DNA from 4 places in the Solibacillus sp. R5-41 genome. Region 2 is predicted to be linked to each of the others. Evidence: riboswitches for the same ligand, from Rfam matches in the RefSeq annotation. Region 2 holds a riboswitch; each other region holds the start of a gene.
The links. A riboswitch is a leader RNA that binds a small molecule or an ion and turns the genes downstream of it on or off. The one in region 2 is predicted to bind thiamine pyrophosphate.
Positions count from the first base shown of each region.

Region 1 (3,179 bases), 1.5 Mb from region 2:
AAACGGTTTCGCACTTATGCTACTGGCAAGGAAAGTAACATCTTCTTGCATGGAGCTATTCCGTTTTTGTAAAGGGGTAGCATCCTCAGTTTTATTTAATGGGATGTTTCGTTCAAAAAAATCCCCCCATAGATCTAATTGATGCTCAATGGCAACAATCGTAATTTTTCGTTTTAACTGTAGCTGATCCAACCATTCCACATATTTTAGGGCAGTGTAAGGGTCTAAGTGAGCAATCGGTTCGTCTAACAACAAAATTTCAGGCTCCATAATGAGTGCACATGCAGTAGCAATTCGCTGTTTTTGGCCACCTGAAAGCTTTTGAATAATTGCGTGACGAAACCCACTTAAGCCCGTCAATTCCAACACCTCGTGAATACGACCATCCATGTCTTCACGTGGTATATGCAAGTTTTCTAATGTAAATGCAAGTTCTTCCTCTACCGTTTGCATGCAAAACTGAGCATCGGGATCTTGAAAAACAGTTGCTATCCGGCGATTTATTTCTCCAGGGATATAAGAGAAACTGTCTTTCCCGAACAGCTCTAATGACCCAGTTAAGATGCCATCACAATTATCAGGGTAAAGTCTATTACATAAATACAGTAAGGTTGTTTTACCACAGCCGCTTGGACCTGTAATGACAACACGCTCTCCGCGACGAATGGACAACGAAAGATTCTCGAGTATTGGCTGTTCTTCGTCGGGATAAGAGAAAGTTACATTGTTAAAGCAGATAACATTAGGCATGTGATTCACCTTTTTTCGAGCGTGAAATGGCATATCCGCGGAGTGAACCCGTAGCGAGTAATCCGTCTGATAAAGCTTTTCCACCGACACCGGCAATTAGAGCACCACTTAATATGCGAAGTCCTAACATTAATGCTACGTAACCTGTGCTGTACACGGCAAAGCCCCCTAAAAAGTATCCATATACAAAGCTGAAAACGGCTGAGCCAACACCAGCTAACATTAATACCCACAAGTCAAAGCGTTTGTAGCGTGTTGCGGCAAAAACTGCTTCTGCTCCCAATCCTTGAATAAGACCTGTAAGAATTAAACGCGGACCAATGGCATTGCCCAATAAAACCTCTATTGTTGCTGCGATTGTTTCAGAAATGACTGCTGCGCCAGGTTTACGAATAATATACATGCAAATAATCGATACGATAAACCAAATGCCGAAGATCCATTCATACGCAATAGGACCAATAAACCCTGCCCAAATATTTCCTGCATGTAGAAATAGTAAATAGACAATACCAAACACAACAGAAAATAAAGACATAAGTACAATCTCTTTTAGCTTCCAAGATTTCAACATATTAAAGACCTCCGTGAGAAGGACTATTAATACTCATTGAAACCGTCATAACAAGATGTTTATGTTTTTCCGATCGTGCATGTGTGAAAGATTCTTCGTAAAATTCAAATACATCGTGTATGTCTCCGTGAATACCACTTGCATAATGCATCGACTCATTGTAAACACCATGCGTTTTTGCACGGTCTATTTCACTATAAATAACATTCATATAATCAGGATTATTCATCGGATAAAGAGCAAATTGAGAGGAAACATATTGTTTCGTCGTATCTGTATTTGCTACTTCATCTCCTTTATCCAAAAATACATCTCCTGCAGTGTCACCTGGACAACCAACTGAAAAAGTACCAGATAATGCAATATGCTCTCCCGTTTTAGCAGCATGTAAAGTGATGGCTTTTGCCACATTAAATACATGCACCTGTTTTCCACGAATAACAGTAGATACGTCATCCGTATGCATCCACACATTTGATGTATCTGTTTCTAGAAGAGCACCTTTAATTACCGAAATAAAATCATTGGTCATTGGATGAAGAGAAAAACGAAATCCAACGATAGGGCTTAAACCGCATTGCATATTAAAAACCTCCCGAAAAATTTTCATAAAAAAAGACCACATCCGTGAAGATGCAGCCACTTATCCAAAATGAAAAAATCGGAAAGTCACCGCACTTCCTCACGCAGGTATTATCCTGATCGAGTTATAAGGGATCGGAGCAAAAGCTCGCATCTCAGCCAAAGTGGGCACCCCTAGTGCAGAAAACGGTATGTAGTTTTTTTAATGTGCCATCAGTATAACCTACCAATATTATCATTGTAAATGAAGTTTTATTATTTCATACTTTCGTCCATGGTTGATATATTTAAGTATTGGGAGTTAACAAAGAATATCGTGCGTGTTGTGTTTTGCATAGAGTGCACAAATAATATTCCATTCATATGGGGATTTTACGAGATATGTGGGCACTATTGTAAGGCAATTTATGAAACAAGTAAATCCAATCATAGCAACGATTGTAGAATGTATTTTCTGTAAATTCTTGAAAATGGGTTATTGACAATATTTTAGGTGTAGGTTAGATTAAATACTAATTTCAATTTAAAAAGCAATGATAAGGATATGAATCGTTTTAGTGAAGATCAAAAGAGAGGGAAATCACCGGCTGAAAGTTTCCTGATTGGATGAATCGATTTACTCCCTTGGAGCTGTGCTAGGAAACTAGTGACGTGTACAGGCGTTATCTGTATCAATGAGCTACTGATGCAACAGTACAGTAGGAATTTGGGTGGAACCACGGGTATTCAAACACATACTCGTCCCTTTGTGGACGAATATGTGTTTTTTTTATTTACCAAAAAAAGAAAAGGAGTGGTAGTATGTCAAATCAAGAAGTAACGATTCAATTTCCGAATGGCGAACGAAAACGTTTTGCTAAAGGTGTTACGCTAACCGAAATCGCCAAGTCGATTAGTCCTAGCTTAGCGAAAAAATCAATTGTAGGTAGTGTAAATACGACGGCAACCGATTTGACACGACCAATTCTAGTGGATGCTGAAATTTCTCTGTATGATGCTGCGTCAAAAGAAGGCTTAGAGGTACTTCGTCATTCAACAGCGCACTTGTTAGCACAAGCGGTGAAGCGTTTATATCCAAATGCAAAATTTGGTGTTGGTCCAGTAATTGAAAACGGGTTTTATTATGATATTGAAATGACTCATACGTTAGTGCCAGAAGATTTAGGTGTAATTGAACGCGAAATGAAAAAGATTGTAAGCGAGAACTTCCAAGTTGTTCGCAAGGAAGTAACGAGAGAAGAAGCGAGTCAAATTTTTGTGCATGACTATTTAA
Region 1 covers NZ_CP024123.1:3,543,678-3,546,856, reverse strand. The annotation lists gene CSE16_RS17560 (ABC transporter ATP-binding protein) at 1-750, opposite strand, end outside; gene CSE16_RS17555 (ECF transporter S component) at 743-1,324, opposite strand; gene CSE16_RS17550 (YkoF family thiamine/hydroxymethylpyrimidine-binding protein) at 1,326-1,907, opposite strand; TPP riboswitch at 1,987-2,092, opposite strand; partial or broken gene thrS (threonine--tRNA ligase) at 2,708-3,179, shown strand, end outside.
Region 1: another riboswitch for thiamine pyrophosphate. It lies ahead of CSE16_RS17550 (YkoF family thiamine/hydroxymethylpyrimidine-binding protein); the one in region 2 lies ahead of tenA (thiaminase II).

Region 2 (3,179 bases):
TCCTGTAATGACTTCTGCCTCTGGAATATTAGGTGTCAGCACAGTTGCTAAAGGTAATAACTTTGTTTTGAGTGCTTCGACCGCTTCCCGCTGTAATAAACTAGCCCCGCCCTTTGCAATCATAACTGGATCAACGACAAGCTGTACGTCCATTTTCTGTAAAACTTCCGCAACCGTTTCAATAATGTCAGCTGAAAATAACATCCCCGTTTTTAGAGCGGTTACAGGCAAATCTGCAAATACAGCCTCCATTTGAGCTTGAATAAAACCAGGCGGCGTGGGAAAAATATTAGAGACTCCTATTGTATTTTGTGCAGTTAAAGCAGTAATAACAGTCGTCCCGTATACACCAAGCTCCTGAAAGGTTTTTAAATCTGCCTGTATACCTGCCCCACCACTACTATCCGAGCCTGCAATCGTCATCACAATATTCATAGCTGTTCCCTCAATGAATATTTTTCAAGGCCATTTAATACGCTCACTTGTACCGATCCCATATATTGCGCTTCACCACTAGCCTCTGCCGCTATTTGTTTATATTGCTGTAAAACTTGCTGTAAATTTGTTATTTTATCCCCTTCAACAGATAGTGCTGCACTACAAATGGCACTCAATAAACAGCCTGAACCAGTAATTTGAGTCATCCGTACATCGCCACCAGCAATTTGCTCCACTACATGACCATCCGTTACAATGTCTGTTTTTCCCGTTACAATAACCGTTGTATTCCATTTTTTTGCTACTTGCTTTGCAACTTCAACAGTATCCATGTCTCCTTCTCCACTGTCGACACCTTTGGATTCCCACTGCACACCAGCAATTGCGGCAAGTTCCCCTACATTACAACGGATTGCGTCAAAACGGATTTGCTCAAGCAATTGCTGAACGATTTTTTTTCGGAATTCGGTTGCACCAACCCCTACAGGATCAAGTAAAGTCGGAACATTTAATTCATTCGCTTTTTTTCCTGCAATCAACATCGCCTCAAATGTCCATGAATTTATTGTCCCGATATTAATTAACAATGCATCTGCCATTGCGACCATTTCCGCCACTTCATCCTTATCATCTGCCATGACAGGAGATGCCCCTATTGCTAGCAAGCCATTCGCTGTAAAATTTGCGACAACATAATTCGTTATACAGTGGACGAGCGGTTTCTTTTTATGAATATTATACATAGTCATATTGAGCAACCTCATTTTCCCAGTTTTCTAATGTCCAAGGCATTTCCCAAAACTTCCATTCGTAATAACAGCTTTTCACGAAATGTGCTTTGAAAATGGCGCTTTTTTCAGGCTGTTCCTTGACATAGCGGTCCATTATCGCTTTTTGTTTTTCAATTGTCGCTTTAAAATCGTCTGCACTATACATCGCAATCCAATCCTCATATAGCTTAACGCCCGGTTTTGCATCTTTATATTTTTCACCGATTTCCTGATATAACCACGGACATGGGAACATCGCTGCAAAAGCCTCTGCAACATCTCCATTATGTGCAGCATTATACATGTGGCTCACATAATTATAAGCAGCTGGGGCAGGCTCGAACGCTTTTAGCTCCTCTACGGATACAGCAAGTTCTGCAAACACAGTTCGGTGTAATTCAAGCTCTCCTTCGTTAATAGATTGTGCCATATCAAGATAATACGAAATGTCGTCATTATGCTCCGCTTTCGAAGCTGCAATCGCTAGCACTTTTGTGTAATGCTTTAAATAATACGCGTCTTGCATCATATAATATTTAAATTTTTCAATTGGTAGCGTGCCATCAACAAGCCCTTTCACAAATGGATGCTCAAAGCTTCCTTCCCAGTATAAATCCGTTTCTTTTCTTACCTCATCACAAAATGTCATCTTTCTTCCTCCTTGTGTTAGGCTTAAGAACAAAAAAAACGCTCCTAAATGCGTATAGCAAAGAAGCGTCCTACTCATTGCTCCCTACGCCAGTATTAACTGAACAGGTTCTAAGGGTCAGGTTTTAACCTTCTCAACGCCGATGCGTCCCCCCGCTAATAAAATATTTTCTTGGAAAAACAATTACTCCTGAGCTTTGGGCCAACACGAAAAAAACAAAAAACTCCCCTTAAAGGAGAGCTCATGTACAAAAAAAATGCGAAATGTGTTAATCGCTATGTACTTTGCTCCCTACGCCAGTATTAACTGAACAGGTTCCAAGGGTCAGGTTTCAACCTTCTCAACGCATACGCGTCCCCCTGCAAATATTTTAATTACCTTTATGCTACCATTCTTTCCATTGCATTATCAATAGAATTTTTTCAACTTCTGACAATGCGCAATACAATTCCAATATTTAATTGGGCAGACGGATAGCCATATAAATTCGTGCAGGTATGGGAATGGTAATTGTGAAATTGTCAAATTTCAGGTCTGGAAATCCTCATTTAGAATAACTAAAAAAACAGGAATTCTTCCATCGTATAACTAAAGTTTATTGACACATCCTTAAATTTAGAAAGGTGGCGATAAGTTAATTTGTTAAAAAACTATTATGCGGATTTGCATATTCACATTGGTCGCACATTGAATGGACGCGCAGTAAAAATTACGGGTAGTAAAACATTAACATTGACGAATATTTTACAAACAGCCAGCTCACAAAAGGGGCTCGATTTAATTGGAATTATCGACTGTCATTCACCGGGCGTATTAGAGGAAATGGCGCAATTGATAGCACAAGGTTCTCTTGTACCACTTGCTGACGGTGGACTGCGGTATGAAAATACAACACTTATTTTAGGCACTGAAATTGAAATTTACGATACGAATTGTCATGGTCCGATTCATGTGTTAGCATACTTCCCAACAATTACGGTTATGAAGGCTTTTTCAGATTGGATGAGTCAACATGTAAAAAATATACATCTCAGCTCGCAGCGTATTTATTGTGATGCAAAAACATTGCAGCAACAAGTAGCTGCACTCGGTGGTTTGTTCATCCCCGCACATGTGTTTACACCTTTTAAAAGCTTATATGGGAAAGGGGTGCGACAAAGCTTAACGGAAGTATTTGATCCGGCAATGATTGATGCGGTTGAACTTGGTCTTAGTTCCGATACCGAGATGGTCAGTAAAATAAAAGAACTTAAACATTATACATTTGTCACCAATTCTGACGCTCACTCCCTTGGTAAAATGGCGCGAGAATATCAAAAACT
Region 2 covers NZ_CP024123.1:774,760-777,938, reverse strand. The annotation lists gene thiD (bifunctional hydroxymethylpyrimidine kinase/phosphomethylpyrimidine kinase) at 1-435, opposite strand, end outside; gene thiM (hydroxyethylthiazole kinase) at 432-1,187, opposite strand; gene tenA (thiaminase II) at 1,174-1,857, opposite strand; TPP riboswitch at 1,922-2,021, opposite strand; TPP riboswitch at 2,129-2,228, opposite strand; gene CSE16_RS03510 (endonuclease Q family protein) at 2,497-3,179, shown strand, end outside.

Region 3 (3,179 bases), 1.4 Mb from region 2:
GATTATTGTTAAACTATTCGTATAAATTCATAGAGAGAAGGAATATTTATGCAGAAATATAAAGGCGAAATTTTGATGCTCATTACGGCCGTGATGTGGGGGAGCGGTTTCGTCGGCATGGCTGTTGGGCTAGAGTACTGGACCGTCTTTCAATTAATGGCTGGGCGCTTTTTATTAGCGTCCATTATTTTAAGCGTTATATTTTATAAAAAGTTAAAATTAATTACGAAAAGCGTTCTTTGGAAGGGTGCTGTCCTTGGCGCCATCTTATTTGCCGCATTTGCTTTGCAAACGATGGGGCTGGAGTACACGACACCCTCGAAAAATGCTTTTTTAACAGCTTTAAATGTTATTATTGTACCAATCATTGCGTATGTCATTTATAAACGTCGCATTGATCGCTTTGAATTTATTGCTGCCGGAATGGCGATTGTCGGAATTGGCTTTTTATCATTACAAGACTCGCTCACAATCAATTTTGGCGATTTCCTGTCCATTTTATGTGCAGTTGGCTTTGCCTTTGACATTTTCTATACAAATGTTTTCGTCAAAACTGAGGATGCACTTGCTTTAACAATTGTTCAATTTTATACGGCGACGATTTTAAGTATTGCTTCAGTCCTAGTGCTTGGTGAGGTGCCAACTACATATTCTTCGGAAGGGATCTACGTTATTCTTTACTTAGCGGTTTTCTGTACGGCGGTTGCGTATGTGTGTCAAAATATTGGGATGCAATATGCAAATCCAACAAAATCCGCAATTATCCTATCAACGGAAGCTTTATTCGGTACGATATTCTCGGTATGGCTACTCAGCGAAATATTAACGGGGCGTATGCTGTTCGGCTGTGTGTTAATTTTTGTTGCCATTATATTTGCCGAGGTCAAGCCAACCTTTAAAAGGAAAAAATTATATGCATAAAAGGATGGAAAGCAACCTGTTTTTTAGGTTGCTTTTTTGTGAGGGGAAAAAGTTGAAATACGTGCCAATTCACATGAAATCACCCATTATTCGCACTTTATTCAGGTACTACGAAAGGCTTTTAAAGTGAAAAATCGGAAAACTGGATATATTAAGCTTGACCTATGTGTCGGATATCGTTACGATAGGCATTGAAAAGTTCATAGACCTAAAAATGTAGGGGTGCTAGTGTTGCTAGCTGAGAAAGTGATCCATGGAGAGACTTACCCTTTGAACCTGAACTGGTTAATACCGGCGGAGGAAACATTGACACGTAGATTGTTATTTAGTTTATTTTTGTAACTATTTGTTTCTTGTTCGACGCCTGGTACCCAATGTACCAGGCGTTTTTTACATTTTTCTATTAGTCCTTTTCATTTGAAAGATAGATCTTGCAAAAAAACGCAAGAATCTGTACATACTTAGGCGAAAAAGGGAGGATTTTTACATGTGGAAATGGTTAAGTATTATTGGCATGTCATTGCTATTAGTAGGCTGTCAACAAGATGCTAAAACAGAAGATTCAGATTTGACGAAAGTTCAAGTGGTGCTTGATTGGACGCCAAATACGAATCATACGGGCTTATATGTTGCCCAGGAAAAAGGGTATTTTGAGGAAGCAGGTCTGGATGTTGAAATTATTCAACCAGGGGATGCAGGTGCAGATCAGCTTGTTGCAACAGGCAAAGCACAGTTCGGAATTAGTGCCCAAGAATCCGTTACACAGGCGCGATTGCAAGGTGTCCCAATCGTTTCCATTGCAGCCATCATTCAGCACAATACATCGGGTTTTGCATCATTAAAGGAAACGGGGATTCAAACACCAAAAGATTTTGAAGGAAAAACATATGGCGGCTGGGGTTCACCAGTTGAACAAGCCATTATAAAAACGGTAATGGGCATGGAAGATGGGGATGTAGAGAAAGTAGACATTGTTAACGCCGGCTCTGCAGACTTTTTTAATATGATGAAACAAGATATTGATTTTGCATGGATTTACTACGGCTGGACAGGCATTGAAGCGGAGTTACGTGAGCAAGCTATTGATATGCTATATTTAACAGATTATGCGAAAGAATTGGATTACTATACACCGGTAATTATTACGAATGAAAAGTACATTGACGAGGAAGAAGAAACGGTTCGTGCATTTATGCAGGCCGTAAGCAAAGGCTATGAACTAGCGATTAACGAGCCAGAAGAAGCGGCAAGTATGCTATTAAAAGCCGTACCAGAATTAGATGAAGAACTAGTAGTGAACAGTGCGATTTGGTTATCGAAACAGTACCAAGCAGAAGCGTCACAGTGGGGAATCCAATCATTAGACGTATGGGAAAACTACGCGAATTGGATGTTCGAAAATAAGTTAATCGAAAAAGAATTAGATGCTGAAAAAGCATTTACAAATCAATTTTTACCGGAGGAATAAAAAATGGCCAACAGTTTAGTAAGTATTCAAATTATCCCGAAAACAGAACGGTATGAAGATGTGATCCCGTATGTCGATGCAGCCATTGCAATGATTGATGCGTCTGGGGTCGTTTATCGCGTAGGTCCTTTAGAAACAACGATGGAAGGCGAGCTAACACAGCTTCTACAACTGATTGAAAAAATGAATGAAAAAATGGTGGAACTGGGTGCAATTAGCGTCATTTCTCAAGTGAAAATTTTATATAACCCACAAGGTGCATCAATCGAAAAGCTAACGGGGAAATATGATTCATGAACCTTTGGAAAAAGTATCGCATTACGATAGGCTTTTTACTAAGTTTATTCATCATTGCCGAAATTGTCGTGCGGCTACTAGATTTACCAGTTTGGCTATTTCCTGCACCATCTGTAGTCATAATGGAGCTTTTTCAAACGTCTGATGAACTTTTACCACATGTCATTGCAACGGTTAAGCTAACAATCATCGGTTTAACAGCTGGAAGTTTAATTGGTTTTATCGTAGGGATTTTATTGCATTTACTGCCGATCGTCCATAAAGTTGGCTATCCATTAATCCTGATATCGCAAAATATCCCGACGATTGTGCTAGCGCCACTATTAATCATTTGGTTTGGCTTCGGGCTTATGCCAAAGGTCGTCATTATTGGGTTAGTATGCTTCTTCCCAATTGCGATTGCCCTGTTGGATGGGTTACGTCAAACGACACCAGAACTGCGACAGTATTTTCAAATGGCTGGTGCGACAAAATGGCAGCAATTTTGGAAGCT
Region 3 covers NZ_CP024123.1:2,171,812-2,174,990, reverse strand. The annotation lists gene CSE16_RS10490 (DMT family transporter) at 49-921, shown strand; TPP riboswitch at 1,130-1,241, shown strand; gene CSE16_RS10485 (ABC transporter substrate-binding protein) at 1,409-2,389, shown strand; gene CSE16_RS10480 (thiamine-binding protein) at 2,393-2,686, shown strand; gene CSE16_RS10475 (ABC transporter permease) at 2,683-3,179, shown strand, end outside.
Region 3: another riboswitch for thiamine pyrophosphate. It lies ahead of CSE16_RS10485 (ABC transporter substrate-binding protein); the one in region 2 lies ahead of tenA (thiaminase II).

Region 4 (3,179 bases), 1.3 Mb from region 2:
AAATGCCGGATTTACAGATGAGGTGAGCTATAAAAAGTCGATTTTAGCGATTGAAGTGCAGCAACAAATGCGTCAAGAAATTGAGCAGTTCCGACAAAAAATGCATACCTTTGCTGTACAAATTGCGGAAGATTCTGCTCAATTAGCGGGGAAAGAACCTGTCGATTTAACGGCATGGGAGCAGCAAATTAATGAGTTGAATCATCAATTTGAGATGCTATATGCGGACTATAAACTGGCTGAATCATATATGGAGCAATGTCGATCAACGAAAGTCCGATTGCAAAAAGTAGCAACAGAAATTGAGCAATATAAAGGAAAGTTAATTCAAGTAGAGCAAATTTATGATGTTATTCGTGGTCAAAATGAAGCAAAAATTTCATTTGAACGTTTCGCACAAATTGGTTACTTAGAAAAAGTGACGCATGCGGCGAACGAGCGCTTGCGTATTTTATCGAACGGTCAATATTTCTTGAAGTCTACTGGACGTAAGGAAGGGAATGCACAAAGTGGGCTAAGCATTGATGTGTTTGACAGTAATACAGGACAAACCCGCGATGTGAAGACACTTTCGGGTGGAGAAAAATTCAATGCCTCACTTGCCCTTGCATTAGGGATGGCTGATGTCATTCAAAGTGTGCAAGGTAGTGTTCATATTGATACGATGTTTATTGATGAAGGCTTCGGTACTTTAGATGAGGAATCATTGAGAAAAGCGATTGATATTTTAATTGATTTGCAACAAACGGGGCGATTAATTGGCGTCATTTCACATGTTGCAGAATTAAAAGCGGCAATGCCAGCAATTTTACAAGTGCAAAAGCTAAAAGAAGGCCATAGTCGAACGGAAATTATCATAAAATAAAAACATAGAAAAACCATTTTGATTTCGTGCAAAATGGTTTTTCTGCATGTAGGAACTGTGGAAAGCTATCTTTTTGACATGTTTGTAGCCTTTAATTTTGACCTATTATCAATTATTTTTTTGACGATTGGATAAATAATTGGCGCAAATTTGATTGCAGTTTTTATTAATTTTTTTAGCTTCATAATGGAACGCTCCTTTAATTTCTTTCAGCGGAAGTAAAGTTAGTATACCCATTAATAAAAAGCCTATTAATATTAACGCATTACTTTGATTGCTTGTACAAAATTCCAAACAGCAATAGCACAGGTGAGAAGTAAGTACAAAATAAAGATAATTATCGTGAGTAAAATGGTACTTTCATTAAAAGAGAAAGCATTTGATACGAAAAGCGATGATGAAACGAAGATAACTAAAAATAGAATCCCCAAAACGAATGGGACTAATTGTGAAATAAATGCGCGCTTTGCATGTGAACGTATAGCGGTGTCTTTACTCACAAAAAATATTAGTAATGGCACAATGAATGGCGCAAAAAAGATACTTAAATAGCCAATTGCACTTAAACCTTTTGAATTATCCAAAACATTCAACTCCTTTACATTTTTATAAGGAACTATAACTAATGGTATTGATAATTTTACTATTATTGGATATAATTTATTAGTTCAAACAATTAAAAAGATGTAACCACAAGGGGTGCCGAATTTGTTGGCTGAGATTGTGCACGTAATGCACTGACTCTTTGAACCTGTAAGTTAACGCTTGCGTAGGGATGTGGATAGAAACCGACTAATAAACGATAGTCAGGCTCTGTCCTGATGTCGTTTTTTTCTATTCCTTCTCACTTTTTACATCGGAAAAAAAGGAGGAGATTTGATATGGACAAAAAGAAATTATTAATGATGGTGGAAATTGCAATCTTTGCTGCCATCGGGCTAGTACTAGACCAATACTCATTTAAATTATGGGCACAAGGTGGATCCATCAGCTTTGTCATGCTACCCATCGTATTAATGGCGATTCGTTGGGGCTTAGTAGCAGGTTTAGCAACAGGATTAATTATTGGGGTTTTACAAATGGTATTCGGTGCATTTATAGTACATTGGGTGCAGGCACTACTTGATTACGGCATTGCCTTTACAGCGGTAGGAGTTGCTGCTGTTGTACGTAAACCATTACTTGAAGCAACACAAGCATTAAACAAAGCGAAAATGACGACTTATATTGTCATCGGAATTTTCATCGGTGGATTTTTACGATTCGGTGCCCACCTTTTAGCAGGTGTTGTATTCTTTAAGGAATATGCTGGTGATGAAAATGTCTGGAAATATTCAATACTTTATAATGCTTCGTACATGCTACCGGCGACGATTTTAACAGCTGTTATAGCAGTATTATTATTCACATCCGCACCACGATTATTAAAAACATATAACTCGCTACAGCAGAAATCATCCGCTTCTATAGGTGGAAGTTCTACGTCAAACTGATGGAGCAATGTCAGCATGGAAACATCCTTTTAATCGAGGAGTAATTGATAAATTAAATAATTTAGGATGGAGGAGTGTCTCGAATATGGGATGCTCCTTTTATTATTATATAACTTGCACATATGAAACCTGCTTAAAATTAGAATGGAAGTTAACTAAGAATCCGCCGCCTCCCACGGTAGCGGCGCAAAATATGCTAAAGGTTCAGTGTGCCAAACTTACACAGAGGCTGGCCTTGCACAAAGCACACGGATGAGTAGTGCAGATTTGTGCAACAAAGCTGTTCGCCTCATGTGCTTAGCCAGCCTAAACGAGCACAAACTTTATTAGAATTTATAACAAAAAGCTTACATTAGCAGAAGGAATTCTTTAGTTCAGCTTTTATAGAGATGAAAAATAGCCACTCTTCAAGTTGTAGTAATTGAACCCTTACAACTTTTTTTAAGTATGATATAGTGTAGGGTAGACATTATTATGAGGAAGGAAGTTTAACATGATCGTTACAACTAAAGAAGAAGTCCAAGCGTTTAAAAAGATTGGTCGTATTTGCGCGGAAATTCGTGAGGCAATGAAGCTTGCGACAGTACCGGGTGTTACTACGAAGGAATTGGATGAAATTGCAGGGCGCATGTTTGCAGAAGCAGGAGCCATTTCAGGACCAAAAGGAGAATATGATTTCCCAGGATACACTTGTATTAGTGTCAATCATGAGGTAGCACATGGTATTCCAGGTTCAAAGAAAATCCAAGAAGGTGACATCGTTAATATTGACGTTTCAGGATCTTTAAACGGCTATTTTGCAGATACGGGGATTTCTTTCG
Region 4 covers NZ_CP024123.1:3,767,984-3,771,162, reverse strand. The annotation lists gene CSE16_RS18755 (AAA family ATPase) at 1-865, shown strand, start outside; gene CSE16_RS22270 (hypothetical protein) at 931-1,050, opposite strand; gene CSE16_RS18750 (magnetosome magnetite crystal formation protein family) at 1,123-1,449, opposite strand; TPP riboswitch at 1,551-1,658, shown strand; gene thiT (energy-coupled thiamine transporter ThiT) at 1,747-2,358, shown strand; gene map (type I methionyl aminopeptidase) at 2,852-3,179, shown strand, end outside.
Region 4: another riboswitch for thiamine pyrophosphate. It lies ahead of thiT (energy-coupled thiamine transporter ThiT); the one in region 2 lies ahead of tenA (thiaminase II).